3 regions of the Pseudoalteromonas sp. SG43-6 genome follow, and region 2 is predicted to be linked to each of the others. Evidence: predicted binding sites of a transcription regulator. Region 2 holds the regulator's gene; each other region holds the start of a gene.

The links. Region 2 encodes sigma-54, which starts transcription at its own class of promoters, with help from an activator protein. Its sites were predicted from a motif close to GTTGGCACGNNNNTNGNNT; they were not measured.
Region 1: H5201_RS00340 (YggN family protein) is a predicted target of sigma-54. The motif match lies at 1,562-1,580, and genes of this name have one in related genera.
Region 3: H5201_RS00835 (hemerythrin domain-containing protein) is a predicted target of sigma-54. The motif match lies at 1,528-1,546, and genes of this name have one in related genera.

The regions. Positions count from the first base shown of each region.
Region 1 covers NZ_JACJEZ010000001.1:77,025-80,313, forward strand. The annotation lists gene H5201_RS00325 (LysR family transcriptional regulator) at 1-406, shown strand, start outside; gene H5201_RS00330 (glutathione peroxidase) at 502-993, shown strand; gene H5201_RS00335 (PA3496 family putative envelope integrity protein) at 1,043-1,231, opposite strand; gene H5201_RS00340 (YggN family protein) at 1,639-2,436, shown strand; gene H5201_RS00345 (PLP-dependent aminotransferase family protein) at 2,520-3,289, opposite strand, start outside.
Region 2 covers NZ_JACJEZ010000067.1:3,265-6,553, forward strand. The annotation lists gene rapZ (RNase adapter RapZ) at 1-207, opposite strand, end outside; gene ptsN (PTS IIA-like nitrogen regulatory protein PtsN) at 228-680, opposite strand; gene hpf (ribosome hibernation promoting factor) at 685-972, opposite strand; gene H5201_RS20260 (RNA polymerase factor sigma-54) at 1,001-2,497, opposite strand; gene lptB (LPS export ABC transporter ATP-binding protein) at 2,564-3,289, opposite strand; gene lptA (lipopolysaccharide transport periplasmic protein LptA) at 3,286-3,289, opposite strand, start outside.
Region 3 covers NZ_JACJEZ010000002.1:6,915-10,203, reverse strand. The annotation lists gene H5201_RS00840 (TonB-dependent receptor domain-containing protein) at 1-757, opposite strand, end outside; gene H5201_RS00835 (hemerythrin domain-containing protein) at 1,065-1,490, opposite strand; gene H5201_RS00830 (S9 family peptidase) at 1,723-3,289, opposite strand, start outside.

The sequences.
Region 1 (3,289 bases), on a different contig from region 2:
TAGCCCGCGAATCATGACTCTCGTTGCCAGTCCAGAATATTTAGCACATCACCCAACCCCAACTACGCCTCAACAATTAACCGCTCATAATTGCTTAATTGCCATGGGGAAACGTTGGCGATTTAATTTTGCCGGCGATATTAAAGAGGTAAAAGTTGCCGGCAACTGGCGCAGTAACCATCCGCGCGCACTATTATCTGCGACATTAGCAGGCTTGGGCATTGCCCATTTAGCCACTGATATTGTTGATAAGTATATTGAAAACGGGCAACTAATTACCTTACTTGATGAGTTTCAGGTAACAGACAATGCCTCTTGGTTAGTGTATCCACGTAAAGATTTAATGCCGTACAGAGTGCGATTATTGATTGAACATTTACTCACAAGCTTTAATCATGCAAGCTAAAATAAAATGGTCTATGCAATATGATGATAATTTAAGCTGTATGTCTGTCACAACTCAGGATAGAATTTAACAAACAACAATAACAAGAGAGCAACATGAACGACTTCTATCAACTTTCAGCCAGCAATCTGCAAGGCCAAAGCATTGATTTTTCAGATTTCGCAGGCAAAGTTGTGTTAATTGTCAACACTGCCAGTAAATGTGGCTTCACTCCACAGTACGAAGGTTTACAACAATTACATGCAAAATACGCTGATCAAGGGTTAGTAATTATTGGTTTTCCGTGCAATCAATTCGGCAAACAAGAGCCTGGCGGCGCAAAAGAAATAGCGCAAGGTTGTTTAATTAACTACGGTGTTGATTTTGTGATGATGAGCAAAATTGATGTTAATGGCGAAAACGCCCACCCCGTATTCAGGCATTTAAAATCAGCCTTACCTGGATTTTTAACCCGCAAAATAAAATGGAATTTCACTAAATTTTTAGTTGGCCGCGACGGCGAGGCAATTAAACGCTTTGCACCATTTACCAAACCGCAACAAATCGAAGGTGCTATTATCAAAGCCCTTAAAAGCAGTAATATCTAAACTCTAAAAGCAATAAAGAGGCAAATTGCCTCTTTATTTAAATTATCTCTTAGTCGTTTAAATACTCATCTAAGTCATCATCGCCCAAGTTTTTACGCAAGCGTTTTTGCTCAAGGTAGTCTTCCAACTTTTTCTTAACCTTTTGCTTATTCTTGTCGTGTTGATTACGCCCGACCATTTCGTACTCGTCTTCAACAAAATCGTCATCTAGCGCATCGTAACTAAATGTCTTACCCACAACCCACTCCATAAAGTGTTTGAGACCAATTAAGGATTTTTTATCACTATCATTGGTAAATTAAAAATGTTCAGCACTATTTCACCGTATGAAAAAGCACCAAAATAAAGCCATAACGCAATTCTAAAATAGTGTTATGTCGATATTGTGAATAAATAGCGCTAAATTTGAGTTCTGGAAAGTGAGAGTTTTTTATCGAAACGATAAGTATCTTTTATGTATTAATGTAAATTAGTCAAAATGACTAAAAAATGGCTTTTTTATAACATTTAAATGTAATTAAAAAAGGGAAAAAAACAATTAACTCATTGTTTTTAAATGCCAATAATTATTGGCATTAAACTTGATAAGTATTAAATACGTTAAATGCGTACTGGTCATAATCAACAAATTAGCAGGAAATAAAAATGAAAAAATTACTATTAATAAGTTCTTTATTCATTGCCACAGGGGCAATGGCACACAATGACAATGAGACGAATATTTCTTTTAGCGGCGACACATGTGACGTTGAATTTAAAAATGATGTGCGTATTAAGCCAAATGAATTAGAAATTTTTACAGCTGATAACCACACTATGACTTTTATAAATAGTGGCGAGTTAATGATTGATGGCCAAACTTTGACACTCAACAGTCAACAACACCAAGCTATCAGTAATTATTCAGACAGTCTGCGTAGCCAATTACCAGAAGTCGCGAACATTGCTATTGAAGGCGTTAAAATTGCCGGGGTCGCCATTGAAGAAGTCGCCAATGCATTTAATATCGATGGCCTAGATAGCATTAATGAATTAATGGCTGATATTCAGGTAGAAGTACAAAACACCTTTTACCAACAAGGCGCTTTTGTAATGGGCCAACAAAGCTTTAGCCAATTTGGCGAAAACTTTGAAAGCCAATTTGATGAGCAAATAGAAAGCGCTGTACAAGCTGCGATGATGCAATCGATGGGTAGTATTTTAATGGCTGTAGGTTCAGAACTAATGGGCTCTGGTGGCGATATGCAAGCCTTTGAACAACGCATGGAAAATATGGGAGCTGAAATTGAAGCCAAAGTTGAGCAACAAGCTAACCAACTTGAAAAACGCGCTGATGCACTGTGCGGTAATTTTTCAACCATTGCTGATCAAGAGCAACAATTAGTTAAACTAGTTCCAGAATTGAAAGACTACCAATTATTTAGTTATAAACAAAATAACTAACTTGAACTCAGGTTCTAAACGCTAAAAGTTTGATATCCCTTTAGCAGCACTCTTTTTTAAAGGTGCTGCTTTTTTATGCCATGCTATTTCTTCGCTAAATGCACTAACTCACCTAGCTTTATAATAGCTTGTTCAATTTTTTCACCCCATGGCAAACCATAACTTAATCGAATACAACTGCGATATTTATTAGTGGCTGAAAAAATATAGCCAGGAGTAATGCTAATGCCACTTTCTAATGCCAGTTGAAATAGTTTTACACTATCGTAAGCCGCACCTAAATCAATCCAGATCACACATCCGCCTTGCGGATCGCTGATCCTAGCGGTACTCGGAAAGGCCTGTTGTAAACACCAGATCATTCGTTCTTTATTAGAACGTAGACGCTGTCGCAGTAGTTTTATATTACGATCATAATCACCACTAACTATAAATTCATATAACGTCCATTGATTGATCAATGAAGTAGAACAACTCAATGCACGCTTATAGCGACGCGCTTTGGCAGCAAACTTTCCGGCAATCAACCAGCCAACACGATAACTCGGCGCCGCAGTTTTAGAAAACGATGCACAGGTTAATACCAACCCTTTTGTTGAGTAAGCCTGAGCGGGTGTACCGCGCTGCGGGGTAAAATGTAAATCACCATACACATCATCTTCAATTAGCACCACATCTTGAGATTCCAATAACTCTACTAATTGTTTACGCTTATGATCAGGCATAAAACTACCCACAGGATTATTGATCGAAGTAGAGAACACACAGGCTTTAATATCGTGATCATGTAAAGCCTGGCTCAGATCATCAAGCCAGATCCCATCATCAGGACACAGCGGGATCTCGAGCGCCT
Region 2 (3,289 bases):
ATCGTTAAATTCTTCCTGCTCTTTCGGTAAATTACGGACATCAATACTGACGGCAATTTTGTCATAATTATCAGAGACACTGCGCACTAATGAAGGTAATAAGTTTACCGGAATATTATCTACACAATAATAGCCAAGATCTTCTACTACACGCAGAGCAACAGATTTACCTGAGCCAGAACGCCCACTGATGATGATTAACTCCATGTAAATTCTCCTTCATTTGGCTACGATTGCGCAGCAATTACGTGATACAAATCTTGGTCTGTTTTTGCGCTACGTAGTTGTTTACAAAAATCTTTGTCGTTGAGTTTATCAGCAATTGTGGCTAACGTCTTCAAATGAAGTTGGCTATCACCATCTGGCACGATGAGAGCTACAAATATATCAACTGGGCGATTATCTATCGCATCAAAATCAATCGGTGATTCACTCACTATAATTATTGCTAGCGGGTTTTCAACACCACTCATACGGCCATGAGGAATAGCAATACCACGACCAATACCCGTACTACCTAGTTTTTCTCTCGACAGTAGTGCGTTGAGGATTTCTTGTTGTGATAGCTGAGGAAGTTGTTCATGAGCCAATTGGCTGATAAATTCAATGATCCGTTTTTTGCTATTAAAAAGGACCGCAGCTTTACTGCAGTCCTGGCAAATAAGTGAGCTTAATTTCATAGTGTTAGTGTCGAGCGTGCTTCTCTTTGTGTTTAATTACCTGACGGTCAAGTTTGTCGATTAGTCCGTCAATGGCTGCATACATGTCTTGGTGCTCAGTTGAGGCAAATAATTCAGCGCCACTGACATGTAATGTGGCTTCTGCTTTTTGGCTTAGCTTTTCTACATCAAGAATGACATGGACATTATTGATATGATCAAAATGCCTTTCAAGCTTGGCAAACTTATTGTTTACATAGTCTCTTAATGAATCAGTAATTTCTACATGACGACCAGTTAAATTTAGTTGCATAAGCATTTTCCTCTTGTGATTTTACGCCTTAAATCAAACTTTTACGTTGATTTGACGGTGGAATAGCCAGTGACTCGCGGTATTTTGCAATAGTCCGTCTAGCTACTTTGATACCTTGCTCTGCCAATATATCTGCAATTTTACTATCACTCAATGGTTTCGCTGAGTTTTCTGCACTGATCAATTTTCTGATCAATGCTCGAATGGCTGTCGATGAGCATTCGCCGCCGTTCTCAGTACTTACATGGCTCGAGAAAAAATATTTTAACTCAAATATACCACGAGGGGTATGCATGTATTTTTGGGTGGTTACACGAGAAATTGTTGATTCGTGCATCTCAACCATTTCGGCAACGTCGTTTAGTACCATAGGGCGCATGGCCTCAGGGCCATGCTCAAAGAATCCTTGCTGCTGTTTAACAATGCAGTTGGTTACTTTGAGTAACGTCTCGTTACGACTTTCTAGGCTTTTAATAAACCATTTAGCTTCTTGCAAATGCGAGCGTATAAATTGGCTGTCAGTGCTTGATTTTACAGAGCGTGACATCGCCGCATATTGGCTGTTCACTCTAATTTTTGGCATGCTGTCTGGATTGAGTTCAACCACCCAGCGACCTTTAATTTTTTTCACCGAAACGTCAGGAATAACATACTCTGATTCTTCGCGTACTATGGTATCCGCAGGCTTTGGGTTAAGGCTGTGGATCAGTGTCATTACTTCTTTTAGTTCATCTTCTTTAAGCTTAGTCTTTTTCATCAAAGTGCGATAGTCACGACTAGCTAATAAATCGATATGATCAGTTAAAATCATTTTTGTCTCGCTAATCCAAGGAGTTGCAGGATCAAATTGATTTAATTGAATACATAAACATTCTTGTAGGCTGCGCGCAGCAATACCAACAGGGTCAAACAACTGAATGCGTTTTAACACTGCTTGCACTTCGTCGAGTTCGATTTCTTCTTCGTTATTACCTTGATTTAAGCTCTCTGCAATGTCTTCGCAGCTCAAGGTTAAAATACCTGAATCGTCAACGGCTTCAACAATCGCAATGGCAATGGCTTCATCGGTTGGACTAAAAGGTGTGAGTTGTAATTGCCACATTAGATATTCGTGCAAGGTTTCAGTTGAGGCACCTTGATAAATTGACTCATCTTCAGGCATTGGCCCAGATGACGTATTTGGCGCAGCACTCATGTATTCGTCCCAGGTGACGTCCATAGCCATTTCGTCACTTAAGGTCTCTTTACTTAATGCTTCGCTACTTTCTTGTTCATATTCGCTTGGCTTGTCGTCTGCTGATGCGCTAACGGTTAAGTCATCGTTATCTTGTTTTTGTTCGTTTTTACCAGCCGTGTCGTCTGAATATTCATGTTCTTCTAGCTCTAACAATGGATTGCTGTCGAGCGCTTCTTGAATTTCTTGCTGGAGATCCAATGTACTGAGTTGCAATAAGCGAATTGCTTGTTGCAGCTGTGGTGTCATTGTAAGTTGCTGGCCCATGCGCAGCTGGAGTGATTGCCTCATGTATCTCTAACAATCCTTTTATTGTTATCATCGTTAAGTCTAGCAGATACTTAGCCGAGCGTGGCTTTATAGCCTAAATTGCTCGCCCAGGTAAACATCGCGGACTGTTTGGTCGGCGAGTACATGCTCAGGGGTACCTGATGCAATTAACTCCCCATGAGAAACTATGTAGGCTTTTTCACAAACATCAAGGGTTTCTCGTACATTGTGGTCGGTAATAAGCACGCCAATACCACGGTTTTTAAGGTGTTCAATAATCTTCTTTATATCTAACACTGAAATAGGATCAACGCCAGCAAAAGGCTCATCAAGTAAGATAAATTTTGGGTTTGCGGCTAAAGCGCGTGCAATTTCAACTCGACGACGTTCACCGCCAGATAATGCCATACCTTGGCTGTCGCGGATATGTTGAATGCTAAACTCATCAAGTAAGCTGTCGAGCGCTTCTTCTCTGGCTTGTTTATTCAGCTCTTTACGAGTTTCTAAAATAGCCATCAGGTTTTGATAAACAGTTAATTTACGGAAGATGGATGATTCTTGTGGCAGGTAGCCAATCCCTAACCGTGCGCGACTGTGCATTGGCAGTAAGGTGATGTCATTATCATCAATACTGATTTTACCTTTGTCGCTTGGAACTAAACCCACAATCATATAAAAGGTGGTGGTTTTACCAGCGCCATTAGGACCCAATAAGCCAACAATGCTGCCTGCGCTAACTTCTAAACCCACGCTTTTTACAACTTGGCGACCTTTATAGCTTTTTGCTAGAAATTCAGCTTTTAATGTACTCAT
Region 3 (3,289 bases), on a different contig from region 2:
TCCAGTTACGTGCTGCAACGATTTTTTTATCGCCAAAGCTACCATCATCAACCCACATGCTGCCATCTGGAAGTGGTAAACTTTCGCTGTAAGTTGGCTCACTTTCTTGACGGTCATAAAAACTACCACGGATCCCGTAAGTTAATCCCTCAACGCCGCTTGGGCCGGTCAAATATATATCGACTTTATTATCGTTACCGTATTGATCGTCTTGTTGGATATTACTGCTTACCGTGACGCTACCATGGGTGCTATCAAGATTTTTACGAGTGATAATATTGATTACACCACCGATTGCATCAGCGCCATATAAAGTGGACATTGGGCCACGAACGACTTCAATTCGCTCGATAGCCTCAAGTGGCGGCATATACATAAATTGGCTGTTACCAAAGTTGTTTGGGCCTATATTACCTACATCACTTTGACGGCGGCCATCAATAAGCACTAGAGTATAGCTTGCGGGTAAACCACGCATGGTAATACTAATATTACCGTTTTTATCTTGTCCGGCACCAACATCGATACCTTCGATATCACGAAGCGCATCAGCAAGGCTAGTAAATGGCTTATTTTGTAGATCTTCGCGAGAGACAACCGAGACACTTGCAGGTGCATCTATTAATTTTTGCTCATAACCAGAAGCGGTGACAACCATCACTTCCATATTTTCAGCTGTGTCATCATCAGCAATAAGTGTTGTTGATGTTAATAATGCACTGATCAGTGAGGCCAGATAAAGCGGGCGGGATTTCATTGTACTTCCTTCATGACAAGAATAAAGATTATTAATCTAATAAGCAACCAAGGTAGGTATGATAACAATTATCAGTTGTATGTTCAATTGCGAAATATTTACATTCAATGAATGATTTTCATATTAAATAAAGGTGGGGATGGAGCATGAGCATTAAAAAACCCAGCGTTTGATGCCGGGCTTAGTTAATTTAAGAGTGTTTGCTTAGCCAAGTATTGACCGTGTTAGAGGTGCCTAATAAATGCAAATGGTATAGAGTTGTTGCTATTTAGAGAGCTTTATAAATTAAAGCGGGCACATATAGCAGTTAACTCATCGCATCATTATACTTTTCGGCTAGACTTTCTTTTTGACTTTCGGTTAGCGCTTTACCGGCTAGTTGAAATACTTCATGCTCTTCTTCAGCCAGATGATGATGTACAAGATGATGTAATTTTTTAGCGGTCACAAGCCACACTGGTGAGCTCATATCAGTTTCTTCAAGTTGCTCAATCAATTCATCAAGTTCATGATGCTCTGCAATACTATGACGGGCTTTTTCATGGGTTAAATCATCAAACATCAAAGGATTATAGAAATAACGCTCTTCAAATTTAGCATGTTCTACTAACTCATGTTTTAAATTATCCATAAGAGACTGTCTATTCGGTGACTCCCCCTGGGTTTTTATCAGCGCATCGACAAGCGAACGTTGTTTGTCGTGATCATTACGAAGTGCTTCAAAAATATTCATGGGTTTTCCTTGCTTTACTCATTAATTACAATGAATATTGCAAGACAGAAGCCAACTTTTAAGTTGTTGTAATATATTGATTTAATTTTTTATATTTGAGCTTGTTAAGGTGTTTTCTTGTAAAAATTACCGAGTTAGGTCTTTATATTACATCCATATTCATTGTTATTTAAAAGCAAAAAGGCCAACACGAATGTTGGCCTAAAAGCGTATTTAACACAAAATAATAGGATTATTTATTGGCGTCTTTTACCGCTTTTAACTTGCCTGCATGGTCAATCTCGAATGCTGGCATGTCTTTTTTGCCGTCAATTAAATAGTTATCCATCCAACGCATTAAACGTAAACTGTAATCATATTGCGCGGCTACTTTACGGTTACCATGACCTTCGCCAGGATAGTATACAAGGCGTACATCTTTGCCTTGTACTTTCATATAACGGTACAGTTCCATTGATTGTGCAGGGTGTACGCGAGGATCATCTTTACCATGCATGATCAGTAATGGTGTTTTAGACTGGCCTGCCCAGTAAATAGGGCTGCGCTCTAAATACCACTGCCATTTATCCCATGGGTATGAACGTGCATGCACAAGATTCATTTCGTTAGAAATATCAGTAGTTCCAAATTTAGATAGTTGGTTGGTAACACCTACAAACATCACGCTCGCAGCAAAGTGTTCAGTCAATTTTGTTGCGGCCCATGCTGATGCATAACCACCATAAGAGCCACCCGTAATACCAACACGTTTAGTATCAACTAAGCCCATTTCAACAAGATGCTGTTTAAAGTCAATTAAATCGTCAAACTCTTTACCTGCATAGTCGTTTTGACCAAGCTTTGAATAATCAACGCCTTTACCTGTAGAGCCACGGTAATTTGGGTAAAATACTGCATAACCACGTGCTGCTCCCATTTGACCTGGACGCGAGTAGTTTGTTACCCAACCGTCTTTGTCATGGCTTTCAGGGCCACCGTGCACTGACATGATCAATGGATAGCGCGTGCCTTTTTCATAATCTAATGGGTAGACTAATACGCCATCAATCTCAACACCGTCGCGAGCCTTAAGTGAAATAGTTTCTTGCTTAGCAAAACGTTTGTCATTCAACCAGTTGTTTGAATCCGTTAAACGTTGTGCTTTAGAACCACGAATAATGAATACTTCATTTGGATGCTTTGCAGTGTTTGCACGTAGCGCTAAGGTTTTATCTGAATCAGAAATACTCAGATTTGATGCAATAAATTGGCCTTCATTAATAATTTTTTTGTATTTATTAGAGCCGGTTTTAATGCTTGCGACAAAACTTTGCGTACCTACATTGGCAATAAAATTAAGCGTGTTGCGTTTATGTGACCATTCAAAATCAACGATATGACCCATGAAATTAGGTAACCAATCACTTACTTCACCTGTTTTTGTGTCAGCTAAAAATAAACGACCAGCGGCTGGATCATGCTTATCTTCGGCACCTAGAATTGCGATGTAACGACCATCATGAGACAGTTCAGCACCGTCTAATTTACCTTCAGTAGCAAACGACATCGTCACTTGATTAGTCGCAATATCAAATAAGTGCCATTGTGATTTAGTGTATTTGTCGTCAATTAGCGCTGTAGGCTGGGTTTTTACTAATAACTTATCGCCTTTTGCGGCCCAGTTTACATCACTTACATAGTTTGCAACGTTAAGCGCTGTTGGTGTAAGAGGTTTATCTGTTTTGGCTAAATCGACAATAAATAGTTGTTTATCTCTTAAGCCTAGCTCGTACACCTCAGCCATAAAGCCTAATTTTTTC